3 regions of the Inediibacterium massiliense genome follow, and region 3 is predicted to be linked to each of the others. Evidence: a T-box and tRNA genes for the amino acid it is inferred to sense, from the RefSeq annotation. Region 3 holds a T-box; the other regions hold tRNA genes.
What was found. A T-box is a leader RNA that pairs with one kind of tRNA and senses whether it is charged. The one in region 3 lies ahead of BN2409_RS08040 (valine--tRNA ligase), so its partner is inferred to be a tRNA-Val.
Positions count from the first base shown of each region.

Region 1 (3,765 bases), on a different contig from region 3:
CAGAACGTCGTGAGACAGTTCGGTCCCTATCCGCTGTGGGCGCAGGAAATTTGAGAGGAGCTGTCCTTAGTACGAGAGGACCGGGATGGACATACCTCTGGTGTATCAGTTGTCGCGCCAGCGGCACGGCTGAGTAGCTATGTATGGACGGGATAAGCGCTGAAGGCATCTAAGCGCGAAGCCTCCCTCAAGATGAGATTTCCCACTTTTTAAGGTAAGACCCCAGATAGACCATCTGGTTGATAGGCCTAGGGTGTAAGGGCAGCAATGTCTTTAGCTGATAGGTACTAATCGGTCGAGGACTTGACCAGATTTTGCATTGTTTAATTTTCAAGGTATATATGTTGACAAAACTAGAAAATGATAAAATAAATTTTGTTATTATTAAAAAGTTTGTTGACAAAAAGGAAAAAATGTGTTAATATATATCTTGTCTTTAAAATAAATCTAGTGACAATAGCGAGGAGGCTACACCTGTTCCCATATCGAACACAGAAGTTAAGCTCTTCAGCGCTGATGGTACTTGGGCGGTAGCGCCCTGGGAGAGTAGGTCGTCGCTAGTTTATGTTCCAAGGTAGCTCAATGGTGGAGCAACCGGCTGTTAACCGGTAGGCTGTGGGTTCGAGCCCCACCCTTGGAGCCAAAAATGCCGGGGTGGCGGAACTGGCAGACGCACAGGACTTAAAATCCTGCGGTCCTTACAGATCGTACCGGTTCGATTCCGGTCCCCGGCACCAAATATCGCGGAGTGGAGCAGCTGGCAGCTCGTCGGGCTCATAACCCGAAGGTCGTAGGTTCAAATCCTGCCTCCGCAACCATTAATGGCGGCGTAGCTTAGTTGGCTAGAGCGTCCGGTTCATACCCGGAAGGTCGGTGGTTCAAGTCCACTCGCCGCTACCATTATTAAGGCCCATTGGTCAAGCGGTCAAGACACCGCCCTTTCACGGCGGTAACCCGAGTTCGATTCTCGGATGGGTCACCATTTTAGGGCGCATAGCTCAGCTGGGAGAGCACCTGCCTTACAAGCAGGGGGTCATAGGTTCGAGCCCTATTGCGCCCACCATTTATTTTGGCCCGGTAGTTCAGTTGGTTAGAATGCCAGCCTGTCACGCTGGAGGTCGAGGGTTCGAGCCCCTTCCGGGTCGCCATTTTTATATTAGCTGGTGTGGCTCAACGGTAGAGCAGCTGACTTGTAATCAGCAGGTTGGGGGTTCGATTCCCTTCGCCAGCTCCAAAATGGAGGAATTCCCGAGTGGCCAAAGGGGGCGGACTGTAAATCCGTTAGCTGAGCTTTCGGTGGTTCGAATCCACCTTCCTCCACCAATATGCGGAAGTGGCTCAGTGGTAGAGCATCGCCTTGCCAAGGCGAGGGTCGCGAGTTCGAATCTCGTCTTCCGCTCCAAATGCGGATGTAGTTCAATGGTAGAACTCCAGCCTTCCAAGCTGGTAGCGTGGGTTCGATTCCCATCATCCGCTCCAAATATGGGTTCATAGCTCAGTTGGATAGAGCAACGGCCTTCTAAGCCGTGTGTCCGGGGTTCGAATCCCTGTGGACCCGCCATATAATGGGGTATAGCCAAGTCGGTAAGGCACCAGACTTTGACTCTGGCATCCGTAGGTTCGAGTCCTGCTACCCCAGCCATATGACCCATTAGCTCAGTAGGTAGAGCACTTGACTTTTAATCAAGGTGTCCCGCGTTCGAGCCGCGGATGGGTCACCAAATCCTGGAGAGGTGTCCGAGTGGTTTAAGGAGCTGGTCTTGAAAACCAGTGATTCCGAAAGGGACCGTGGGTTCGAATCCCACCCTCTCCGCCAGCATGGAGAAGTACTCAAGAGGCTGAAGAGGACGGTTTGCTAAACCGTTAGGCCGGGCAACTGGTGCGCGGGTTCGAATCCCGCCTTCTCCGCCATGTAGGGGCCTTTAGCTCAGTTGGTTAGAGCGTCCGGCTCATAACCGGCAGGTCCGGGGTTCGAATCCCTGAAGGCCCACCATTTTTATTTAGGGGTATAGCTCAGTTGGTAGAGCAGTGGTCTCCAAAACCACGTGCCGAGGGTTCAAGTCCTTCTGCCCCTGCCATATATCGGGGTGTAGCGCAGTTTGGTAGCGCATCTGGTTTGGGACCAGAGGGCCGCGGGTTCAAATCCTGCCACCCCGACCATATGGGCTTGTAGCTCAGGTGGTTAGAGCGCACGCCTGATAAGCGTGAGGTCGGAGGTTCGAGTCCTCCCAAGCCCACCATATAGGGGCCTTTAGCTCAGTTGGTTAGAGCGTCCGGCTCATAACCGGCAGGTCCGGGGTTCGAATCCCTGAAGGCCCACCATTCTTGCCCAGATAGCTCAGTCGGTAGAGCAGGGGACTGAAAATCCCCGTGTCGGTGGTTCGATTCCGCCTCTGGGCACCAAAAAAACACATCTATATGATAGATGTGTTTTTTCTATATTGAAAATCAAGTGACGGTTTTTTATTCTAAACGGAAATTCTGAATGAAATGAAAGAATTTCGTTGGCGACATGAGCAATTCCGAGAGGAATATGCGAATTTTTCATAACTTTGCTTATTCGTGAACCGTAAAAATATATCTAAGTAGATCTATAATGAATCTATGAATTTCTGTAAACTTCATAATAGAACCTTCCTTAAATATGACAATATTAGAAGAAATAACTGATGGTGTATTGTCTACAGAATAGGAAAAAGGAAAATCCAATGTATCTATATATAGACATTTGGCTCCTGTAGAGAGTATTCCTTTGTACAGAGGAATTTTTAAAATAAAAGAAGATGATTTTTTCGTATATTCTAAATGAAAAGCATTGTCATAGATAATGTAGTCTTTTTTTATTTTTATATCTGAATAAAATCCATCCAATTGGAAATATCCATTTTTTATAGATGGATGAAAAATATATCCTATGTTTTTGTCAGATATATGAAAAATATGAGGAAAACATTCTAATGTATAATCTATAGGGGCTTGATCTAAAATACATAAAGCCTTTGAAAAATAATATAAATCATCATAATTATGTAAAAGAATTAATTTTTTTAACTGTTCAGCTTGATTTTTTTCATATTCTTCATAAAGAGAAACACTTTCTTTTCCAGATATTTTATCATTTCTATAAATTCCTAAATGCTCTTCTAATGATTTTAGTTTACAATTATTAAACTGAAATAAATCCTTTGTTTTTTTTACCCATTTTAATAAATCTAAACTTTTATGTTTCTGTATACAATAAGTTATTTTATGAAATTGAAATCTTTTATTTAAAAATGGAATATCAAAAGTGTCGCCATTATAGCTAATGAATAGCTGAAACTTTTTTATTTCTTTTTCAAAAGCTTGTAAAATCTCTATTTCTTCTTTTCTATTTTCACAAAAAAATTGTTTCATAGTGATTTGACCATTTTGTATATACAAAAGTCCAATAAGTATGACTTGATTATGAAGAGAACTAAGTCCTGTAGTTTCAATATCGAATAAAGCAAAATTAATATCTTCATATGACAATAAAAAGTTTTTAGGCAAATGAATGGACTCTTGTATTTTATATTCTAAAATTTCCAATAGATACATCTCCTTTTGAATAAAATCATGTAATTTAAAATAGCTTATATTTCTATATTATAAATGATATTACTTTTAAAAGGCAAATAAGCTTTTTACATAGAAAAGACATATATTAATAATAGGAGTGAGGTGATCAAATGGATTTTTTAGATAAATTAGCAGATAAAGTTACATCGGGAACAAAAATTTTAT
Region 1 is NZ_LN876587.1:1,633,500-1,637,264, reverse strand. It holds rRNA gene rrf (5S ribosomal RNA) at 447-563, shown strand; tRNA gene BN2409_RS16595 (tRNA-Asn) at 569-643, shown strand; tRNA gene BN2409_RS16590 (tRNA-Leu) at 649-737, shown strand; tRNA gene BN2409_RS16585 (tRNA-Met) at 743-818, shown strand; tRNA gene BN2409_RS16580 (tRNA-Met) at 824-900, shown strand; tRNA gene BN2409_RS16575 (tRNA-Glu) at 908-982, shown strand; tRNA gene BN2409_RS16570 (tRNA-Val) at 988-1,063, shown strand; tRNA gene BN2409_RS16565 (tRNA-Asp) at 1,072-1,148, shown strand; tRNA gene BN2409_RS16560 (tRNA-Thr) at 1,160-1,234, shown strand; tRNA gene BN2409_RS16555 (tRNA-Tyr) at 1,239-1,323, shown strand; tRNA gene BN2409_RS16550 (tRNA-Gly) at 1,328-1,402, shown strand; tRNA gene BN2409_RS16545 (tRNA-Gly) at 1,406-1,479, shown strand; tRNA gene BN2409_RS16540 (tRNA-Arg) at 1,485-1,561, shown strand; tRNA gene BN2409_RS16535 (tRNA-Gln) at 1,567-1,642, shown strand; tRNA gene BN2409_RS16530 (tRNA-Lys) at 1,646-1,721, shown strand; tRNA gene BN2409_RS16525 (tRNA-Ser) at 1,728-1,816, shown strand; tRNA gene BN2409_RS16520 (tRNA-Ser) at 1,821-1,911, shown strand; tRNA gene BN2409_RS16515 (tRNA-Ile) at 1,917-1,993, shown strand; tRNA gene BN2409_RS16510 (tRNA-Trp) at 2,003-2,078, shown strand; tRNA gene BN2409_RS16505 (tRNA-Pro) at 2,084-2,160, shown strand; tRNA gene BN2409_RS16500 (tRNA-Ile) at 2,164-2,240, shown strand; tRNA gene BN2409_RS16495 (tRNA-Ile) at 2,246-2,322, shown strand; tRNA gene BN2409_RS16490 (tRNA-Phe) at 2,328-2,403, shown strand; gene BN2409_RS16485 (ribonuclease H-like domain-containing protein) at 2,557-3,570, opposite strand; gene BN2409_RS16480 (hypothetical protein) at 3,711-3,765, shown strand, end outside.
Region 1: it encodes a tRNA-Val, which carries the amino acid that the T-box ahead of BN2409_RS08040 (valine--tRNA ligase) is inferred to sense. The anticodon was not compared.

Region 2 (3,765 bases), on a different contig from region 3:
AATTTATTTTTAATTTCTTCTGTAGCAACAAAATACTGATCTATATTATGATAAATCCACTCCCAACTATCTACTACATCTGTAATACAACTAATAATCGGAAGGTCGCTTTGATACTCTTCCTTATATTTTGATGCTAAACCTGACCCAACTGGAAATGTAGCTATAATCATCTTAGGATGAATAGATGAAATATAACTTGTCAGTTTGGGAAGACATATTTTATAAAACCAATCATCCAACTGAGAATGTTCATTAAAATACTTTTTATAATAAAAATAATTATATAATTTACTATTTTTAGTAATTAAAAATTCATATCCTTTATATAAACTTTTATATAGCTTTGGATTGATAATTTGAAAAATATCTACAATCTCCATCTTTATATCTTCATTTTCCCTTTTCACATGCTCTACAATTGCTTGTGCAGCCGATTTATGTCCCAATCCAAAAGTAGCAGTCAACAGTAAAATATCTGTCTTATTTTCCATAAATCATTCCCCGTTCATGACTATATTTCCACATAAGTTTATTAGACAACTCAATTATATTTTCTATAGAGTATATATTCCATAAATCCTTCATTCTTTTTTTCATATGCTCCAGTTTCTTAGGATTTTGAATCAATTCATCAATCACTTCATTGATATGATCTATATTCTTGATCTGAATGGCTACACCAGAATCTAGTAAAAATTCTACATTTCCTTCTTCTTGTCCTGGTATAAAATATGGAATGATCATAGGAATATTCTTTGCCATAGATTCTGATACTGTAATTCCTCCTGGTTTAGTAATCACAATATGAGCCTTGTCCATAAATTGTGGAATATCCTTGGTAAAACCATATACTCTAATTTCTTTACCTTCTATATGATGATATTGCTTTATTATCTTTTTCTTTAAACTCTTATTATTTCCACAAATCACAATAATACGTAATAAATTCCTATTTCCGATGAGATTTTCAAGCACTTTTTTCATACCTTTTACACCCATACTGCCCCCCATCAAAAGTACTGTGAAATAAGAATCTTTTTTATAATCTATACTCCTTTTTAAAAATTGTCTACGTATAGGAATACCACATGCATATATATTATTTGAGTTGATTCCTCTCTCTACTAAAGTCTGACTTGTATAATCGCTTCCTGTTATATATGCATCTACATAATCGTGAATATACACTTGATGTGCTTTATAATCTGTAACAACTGAAATAAATGGAATATGTAGCATCCCTTTTTTCTTTAAATCTCCTATGACTCCAATGATAAAAGGATGAGTAGTAATAATTAAATCTGGTTGATGATAGGTAATTAAATTATAAACTTTATGATATTCTAATCTATTAAATATTTTATTAAATTCTATATTAATAATTTTCCTATCACTCCACTTATATAACATTCCATATATTTTAGGCAAATGAGTAGCTAAAATATTGTATCCATCTGCTATACATAAATTTAAAACTTGGCTTGTTTCTTTTAAAATATCCATCATTACTACTTCATATCCAAATGCCTCAAACTCATTTTTCAAAGCTCTTGCAACTTGATTATGTCCTTCTCCTGTAGAAGCAGTAAAAATAAGGATTTTTCTCATGAAAATTCCCCCTTACAACTCTATAACTTGCTTTTTTAAAGAACATTGACTTTTAGCAAGCAGTTGTATACTATAAAACTTTGCAATCCCTTGGTAGATAAAAAAAGTCTCAACCCATATGTTAAGACTTTAGGCCCTAAGTCATATTGCCTAATATATTTTATCATATTTCATGAAACTGCCAATAGGAATATGCATATCTTTTTTAGAAAGTTATAAACCTTTTATGTAACTCTCACATGATCCACAATTTTATTCATTATATATGATAAAATACAATAAAATAGAGGGTACGAAATTCGTACCCTCTTCTATTTTATTGGTGCGCCCAGCAGGATTCGAACCTGCGGCCTTCTGATTCGTAGTCAGACACTCTATCCAGCTGAGCTATGAGCGCAAAAAAATGGAGGCGGCACCCAGATTTGAACTGGGGAATAAAGGTTTTGCAGACCTCTGCCTTACCACTTGGCTATGCCGCCATTATGAATTAGATATATATGGCTGGGGTAGCAGGACTCGAACCTACGGATGCCAGAGTCAAAGTCTGGTGCCTTACCGACTTGGCTATACCCCATTATTTTGGGGTGGGTGATGGGATTCGAACCCACGCATGCAGGAGCCACAATCCTGTGTCTTAACCACTTGACTACACCCACCATGTTTGGAGCGGATGATGGGAATCGAACCCACGCTACCAGCTTGGAAGGCTGGAGTTCTACCATTGAACTACATCCGCATTTGGAGCGGAAGACGAGATTCGAACTCGCGACCCTCGCCTTGGCAAGGCGATGCTCTACCACTGAGCCACTTCCGCATATTGGTGGAGGAAGGTGGATTCGAACCACCGAAAGCTCAGCTAACGGATTTACAGTCCGCCCCCTTTGGCCACTCGGGAATTCCTCCATTTTGGAGCTGGCGAAGGGAATCGAACCCCCAACCTGCTGATTACAAGTCAGCTGCTCTACCGTTGAGCCACACCAGCTAATATAAAATTGGCGACCCGGAAGGGGCTCGAACCCTCGACCTCCAGCGTGACAGGCTGGCATTCTAACCAACTGAACTACCGGGCCAAAATAAATGGTGGGCGCAATAGGGCTCGAACCTATGACCCCCTGCTTGTAAGGCAGGTGCTCTCCCAGCTGAGCTATGCGCCCTAAAATGGTGACCCATCCGAGAATCGAACTCGGGTTACCGCCGTGAAAGGGCGGTGTCTTGACCGCTTGACCAATGGGCCTTAATAATGGTAGCGGCGAGTGGACTTGAACCACCGACCTTCCGGGTATGAACCGGACGCTCTAGCCAACTAAGCTACGCCGCCATAAATGGTTGCGGAGGCAGGATTTGAACCTACGACCTTCGGGTTATGAGCCCGACGAGCTGCCAGCTGCTCCACTCCGCGATATTTGGTGCCGGGGACCGGAATCGAACCGGTACGATCTGTAAGGACCGCAGGATTTTAAGTCCTGTGCGTCTGCCAGTTCCGCCACCCCGGCATTTTTGGCTCCAAGGGTGGGGCTCGAACCCACAGCCTACCGGTTAACAGCCGGTTGCTCCACCATTGAGCTACCTTGGAACATTAATAACAATTGTTATTTTATCATTGACTTTGTGTTTTGTCAACACTTTTATCAAATTTGGTGCGCCCAGCAGGATTCGAACCTGCGGCCTTCTGATTCGTAGTCAGACACTCTATCCAGCTGAGCTATGAGCGCAAAAAAATGGAGGCGGCACCCAGATTTGAACTGGGGAATAAAGGTTTTGCAGACCTCTGCCTTACCACTTGGCTATGCCGCCACTATGAATTGGTGACCCATCCGCGGCTCGAACGCGGGACACCTTGATTAAAAGTCAAGTGCTCTACCTACTGAGCTAATGGGTCATATGGCTGGGGTAGCAGGACTCGAACCTACGGATGCCAGAGTCAAAGTCTGGTGCCTTACCGACTTGGCTATACCCCATTATTTTGGGGTGGGTGATGGGATTCGAACCCACGCATGCAGGAGCCACAATCCTGTGTCTTAACCACTTGACTACACCCACCATGTTTGGAGCGGATGATGGGAATCGAACCCACGCTACCAGCTTGGAAGGCTGGAGTTCTACCATTGAACTACATCCGCATTTGGAGCGGAAGACGAGATTCGAACTCGCGAC
Region 2 is NZ_LN876582.1:5,556-9,320, forward strand. It holds gene BN2409_RS00270 (MGDG synthase family glycosyltransferase) at 1-494, opposite strand, end outside; gene BN2409_RS00275 (MGDG synthase family glycosyltransferase) at 484-1,611, opposite strand; tRNA gene BN2409_RS00280 (tRNA-Arg) at 1,932-2,008, opposite strand; tRNA gene BN2409_RS00285 (tRNA-Cys) at 2,016-2,090, opposite strand; tRNA gene BN2409_RS00290 (tRNA-Gln) at 2,110-2,185, opposite strand; tRNA gene BN2409_RS00295 (tRNA-His) at 2,192-2,267, opposite strand; tRNA gene BN2409_RS00300 (tRNA-Gly) at 2,274-2,347, opposite strand; tRNA gene BN2409_RS00305 (tRNA-Gly) at 2,351-2,425, opposite strand; tRNA gene BN2409_RS00310 (tRNA-Tyr) at 2,430-2,514, opposite strand; tRNA gene BN2409_RS00315 (tRNA-Thr) at 2,519-2,593, opposite strand; tRNA gene BN2409_RS00320 (tRNA-Asp) at 2,605-2,681, opposite strand; tRNA gene BN2409_RS00325 (tRNA-Val) at 2,690-2,765, opposite strand; tRNA gene BN2409_RS00330 (tRNA-Glu) at 2,771-2,845, opposite strand; tRNA gene BN2409_RS00335 (tRNA-Met) at 2,853-2,929, opposite strand; tRNA gene BN2409_RS00340 (tRNA-Met) at 2,935-3,010, opposite strand; tRNA gene BN2409_RS00345 (tRNA-Leu) at 3,016-3,104, opposite strand; tRNA gene BN2409_RS00350 (tRNA-Asn) at 3,110-3,184, opposite strand; tRNA gene BN2409_RS00355 (tRNA-Arg) at 3,247-3,323, opposite strand; tRNA gene BN2409_RS00360 (tRNA-Cys) at 3,331-3,405, opposite strand; tRNA gene BN2409_RS00365 (tRNA-Lys) at 3,415-3,490, opposite strand; tRNA gene BN2409_RS00370 (tRNA-Gln) at 3,494-3,569, opposite strand; tRNA gene BN2409_RS00375 (tRNA-His) at 3,576-3,651, opposite strand; tRNA gene BN2409_RS00380 (tRNA-Gly) at 3,658-3,731, opposite strand; tRNA gene BN2409_RS00385 (tRNA-Gly) at 3,735-3,765, opposite strand, start outside.
Region 2: it encodes a tRNA-Val, which carries the amino acid that the T-box ahead of BN2409_RS08040 (valine--tRNA ligase) is inferred to sense. The anticodon was not compared.

Region 3 (3,765 bases):
GAGGTTTTAAAAGAGTGCAGATGATTGTGAATATAGAAACTAATAAAATTAATATAGACATTCCCATAAATATGCTCCTTTTTAATTTGTAAAATACATAAAAATTTTATCATAAAAAAGGTGAAAATACTATAGGGTTATAGGAAGAATAATATTTAATGAAAATAAAAAAATAGAAAATATTCAAAAAATCTAGAAAAAAAGGTAAAAACCATAAATAAAAGTATAAAAGGAATAAATTAAGGATATTATGAATATGATGAGAAACAGATAAAAAATTATATAATGGAGGCGAAAAAAGTGGAAGAAATGCTTGTAAATATGGTAATAGATTTTATTGATTTGTGTGATGATTTATTGTCAAAAGGAAAAATTTCAGAACAAACTTATATAGAGTGCACAAAAATGAAGTTGGATTTTTTAGAAAATATGACAGCAAAGCAAAGTTAAATATTAGGATAAAAATAATGTATGATTAGCAATAAAGAAAAAATAAGAATACACAAAAGAAAAACATATCCTAAGAGATAATATAAAGTAATTCCTTCATAAAGACAAGCAGTCATAAGCAGTATGACCCATAGGAGTCCTAAAATTTTTAATATAGAATGTATATGATCAAAACGTACTAATATAAAATAAGCAGTATGAAAAAGTAGCCATAGGAATAATATAAATCCCATAATGCCAAGGACAATCCCTAATATAGAATGATTAGCTATACGATAGATCCATGAAGTTTCATAATAATAAAATACAGAAGTATTTGATGTGAGTATTCGGCTTCCTATACTGCATAAAAAAGCCAATATAAGTGTACATAAATAAAATGGGTATTGTTTTTTCATAAAAATCCCCCTTAGTTCTATTTGTGTATATTATGAATAAATGTAAAAAAATATTATTAAATGGATAGACTAAGAATATAACTATAATAGAAAATGTTATAAAAAGGTGGGGTTTTTATGGATTACAATATTAAGATAGAAGAAGGAAAGCATAGATATGGTTATATGAAAGGGATTGTAGATCGTTTTCGATGGTATGCATTAGTTCATAAAGAAGAAACAGAGCATGGGATTGATCCTATGAATTTAGAAAGTGGATGGGGAAGGATTACAAGACTGTGTGTCTATAAGGATGTAGTAGAATTTGGAGGAAGTCCCTATGCTCCTACTAGAAATGTACGACGATATATTTATGCAAATTACAAAAGAGAGTGGGATATATTGAGTACAAACCACATCCCTATGATTAAAGAGCTGATTAACTATTTAGAAAGAATATATTCTCTAAAATTGGTAAAATAAAAATAAAGTACATATTGACTTTTATCTTAAATGATATATAATTAATGAAAAAATACTATAAGAATAGACATTGAAGAAGAGGAGTAAATAAATAACCCCCTCTAGAGAAAGAAATCCAAAGGCTGGAAGGTTTCTTAGGGGAGTATTATTGAAGGTAGCTTCTGAGTTACTAAACTGAAATTAAAGTAGGTTTAGTCGGGATATCCCGTTATAGATACAAAAGAGCCAATTTTGGAATTAAGGTGGTACCGCGAAAGTCCCTTTCGTCCTTACAAGGATGATAGGGGCTTTTTTATGAATATTTTAAAAAGGAGTGTTTTTATGACAGTAAAAAACCTTGATAAAACATATAATCCTCAAGAATTTGAAAAAAGAATTTATGAGGATTGGATGGAAAAAGGATATTTTAAGGCCAATGTAAATAAAGAAAAAGAACCTTTCGCTATTGTACTTCCACCTCCTAATATTACAGGACAGCTTCATATGGGACATGCATTAGATCATACATTACAAGATATATTGATTCGTTATAAAAGAATGCAAGGATATGAAGCATTATGGCTTCCAGGAACAGATCATGCAAGTATTGCAACAGAAGTAAAAGTAGTAGAAAAGATTATGAAAGAAGAAGGAAAAACAAAAGAAGAAATAGGAAGAGATGAATTTTTAAAAAGAGCATGGGAATGGAAAGAAGAATATGGTGGAAGAATTGTAGAGCAAATGAAAAAAATAGGAAACTCATGCGATTGGTCTAGAGAAAGATTTACTATGGATGAAGGATGTAATGAGGCAGTTACAGAGGTTTTCATAAAACTTTATGAAAAAGGGTATATTTATAGAGGAAATAGATTAATTAATTGGTGCCCAGATTGTAAAACTTCTCTTTCTGATGCAGAAGTAGAGCATGAAGAAAAACAAGGCCATTTTTGGCATATTAAGTATCTTGTGAAAGATTCAGAGGAGTATTTAGAAATTGCCACTACAAGACCTGAAACTATGCTTGGAGATACAGCAGTAGCAGTTCATCCAGAAGATGAAAGATATGCTCATTTAGTGGGTAAGACTTTGATTTTACCTATTGTAGGAAGAGAAATTCCAATCATTGCAGATGAATATGTAGACAAAGAATTTGGTACAGGAGCTGTAAAAATTACACCAGCTCATGATCCTAATGACTTTGAGGTAGGATTAAGACATAATCTAGAACAAATTACAGTAATGGACGATACTGCAAAGATGAATGAACATGCAGGAAAATATCAAGGAATGGATCGTTATGAATGTAGAAAAGCATTAGTAAAAGACTTAGAAGAAGCAGGATATTTAGTAAAAATAAAAGAACATGATCATAATGTAGGAGTTTGTTATAGATGTAATACAGTAGTAGAACCAAGACTTAGTGATCAATGGTTTGTAAAAATGGAAGAGATGGCAAAGCCAGCTATAGAAGCAGTAAAATCAGGAAAGACAAAATTTGTACCAGAAAGATTTGACAAAATTTATTATCATTGGCTTGAAAATATAAGAGATTGGTGTATTTCAAGACAATTGTGGTGGGGACATAGAATACCTGCTTATTATTGTGAGGATTGTGGGGAAGTGATGGTATCTAAGGAAGCTCCACAAAAATGTAGTAAATGTGGAAGTACTCACTTCAAACAAGATGAAGATGTATTAGATACTTGGTTTAGTTCTGCTCTTTGGCCATTTTCAACTTTAGGTTGGCCACATAATACAGAAGAATTAAAATATTTCTATCCTACAGATGTATTAGTAACAGGATATGATATTATTTTCTTCTGGGTGATTCGAATGATGTTTTCAGGACTTGAACAAATGGGAGATATTCCTTTTAAATATGTATTTGTTCATGGACTTGTAAGAGATTCTCAAGGAAGAAAAATGAGTAAATCATTAGGAAATGGAATTGATCCATTAGAAATTATCAATGAATACGGTGCAGATGCCTTAAGACTTACTTTAGCTTCTGGAAATAGCCCGGGAAATGATATGCGTTTTTATATAGAAAGAGTAGAAGCAAATAGAAATTTTGCAAACAAACTTTGGAATGCTACAAGATTTGTACTCATGAATTTAGATAAGGACCAATTTGACAAAGAAGAATGCCAAAAACATTTTACTCTTGCAGATAAATGGATTTTATCTAGAATGAATACAGTAGCAAAAGAAGTCACAGATAATCTAGATAAATTTGAACTGGGAATGGCAGTACAAAAGGTTTATGATTTTATTTGGAATGAATATTGTGATTGGTATATTGAAATTGTAAAACCAAGATTATATGGAGAAGAAAGAAATACAAAGGATTCAGCTTTATATACACTAACTTTTGTTTTAGAAAATATATTAAAATTGTTACATCCATTTATGCCTTTTATTACAGAAGAAATATGGGAATATATTCCTACTACCAAAGAGGAAAGTGTAATTATTG
Region 3 is NZ_LN876586.1:899,319-903,083, forward strand. It holds gene BN2409_RS08025 (hypothetical protein) at 1-67, opposite strand, end outside; gene BN2409_RS17190 (hypothetical protein) at 301-450, shown strand; gene BN2409_RS08030 (hypothetical protein) at 447-848, opposite strand; gene BN2409_RS08035 (hypothetical protein) at 966-1,310, shown strand; T-box leader at 1,372-1,584, shown strand; gene BN2409_RS08040 (valine--tRNA ligase) at 1,632-3,765, shown strand, end outside.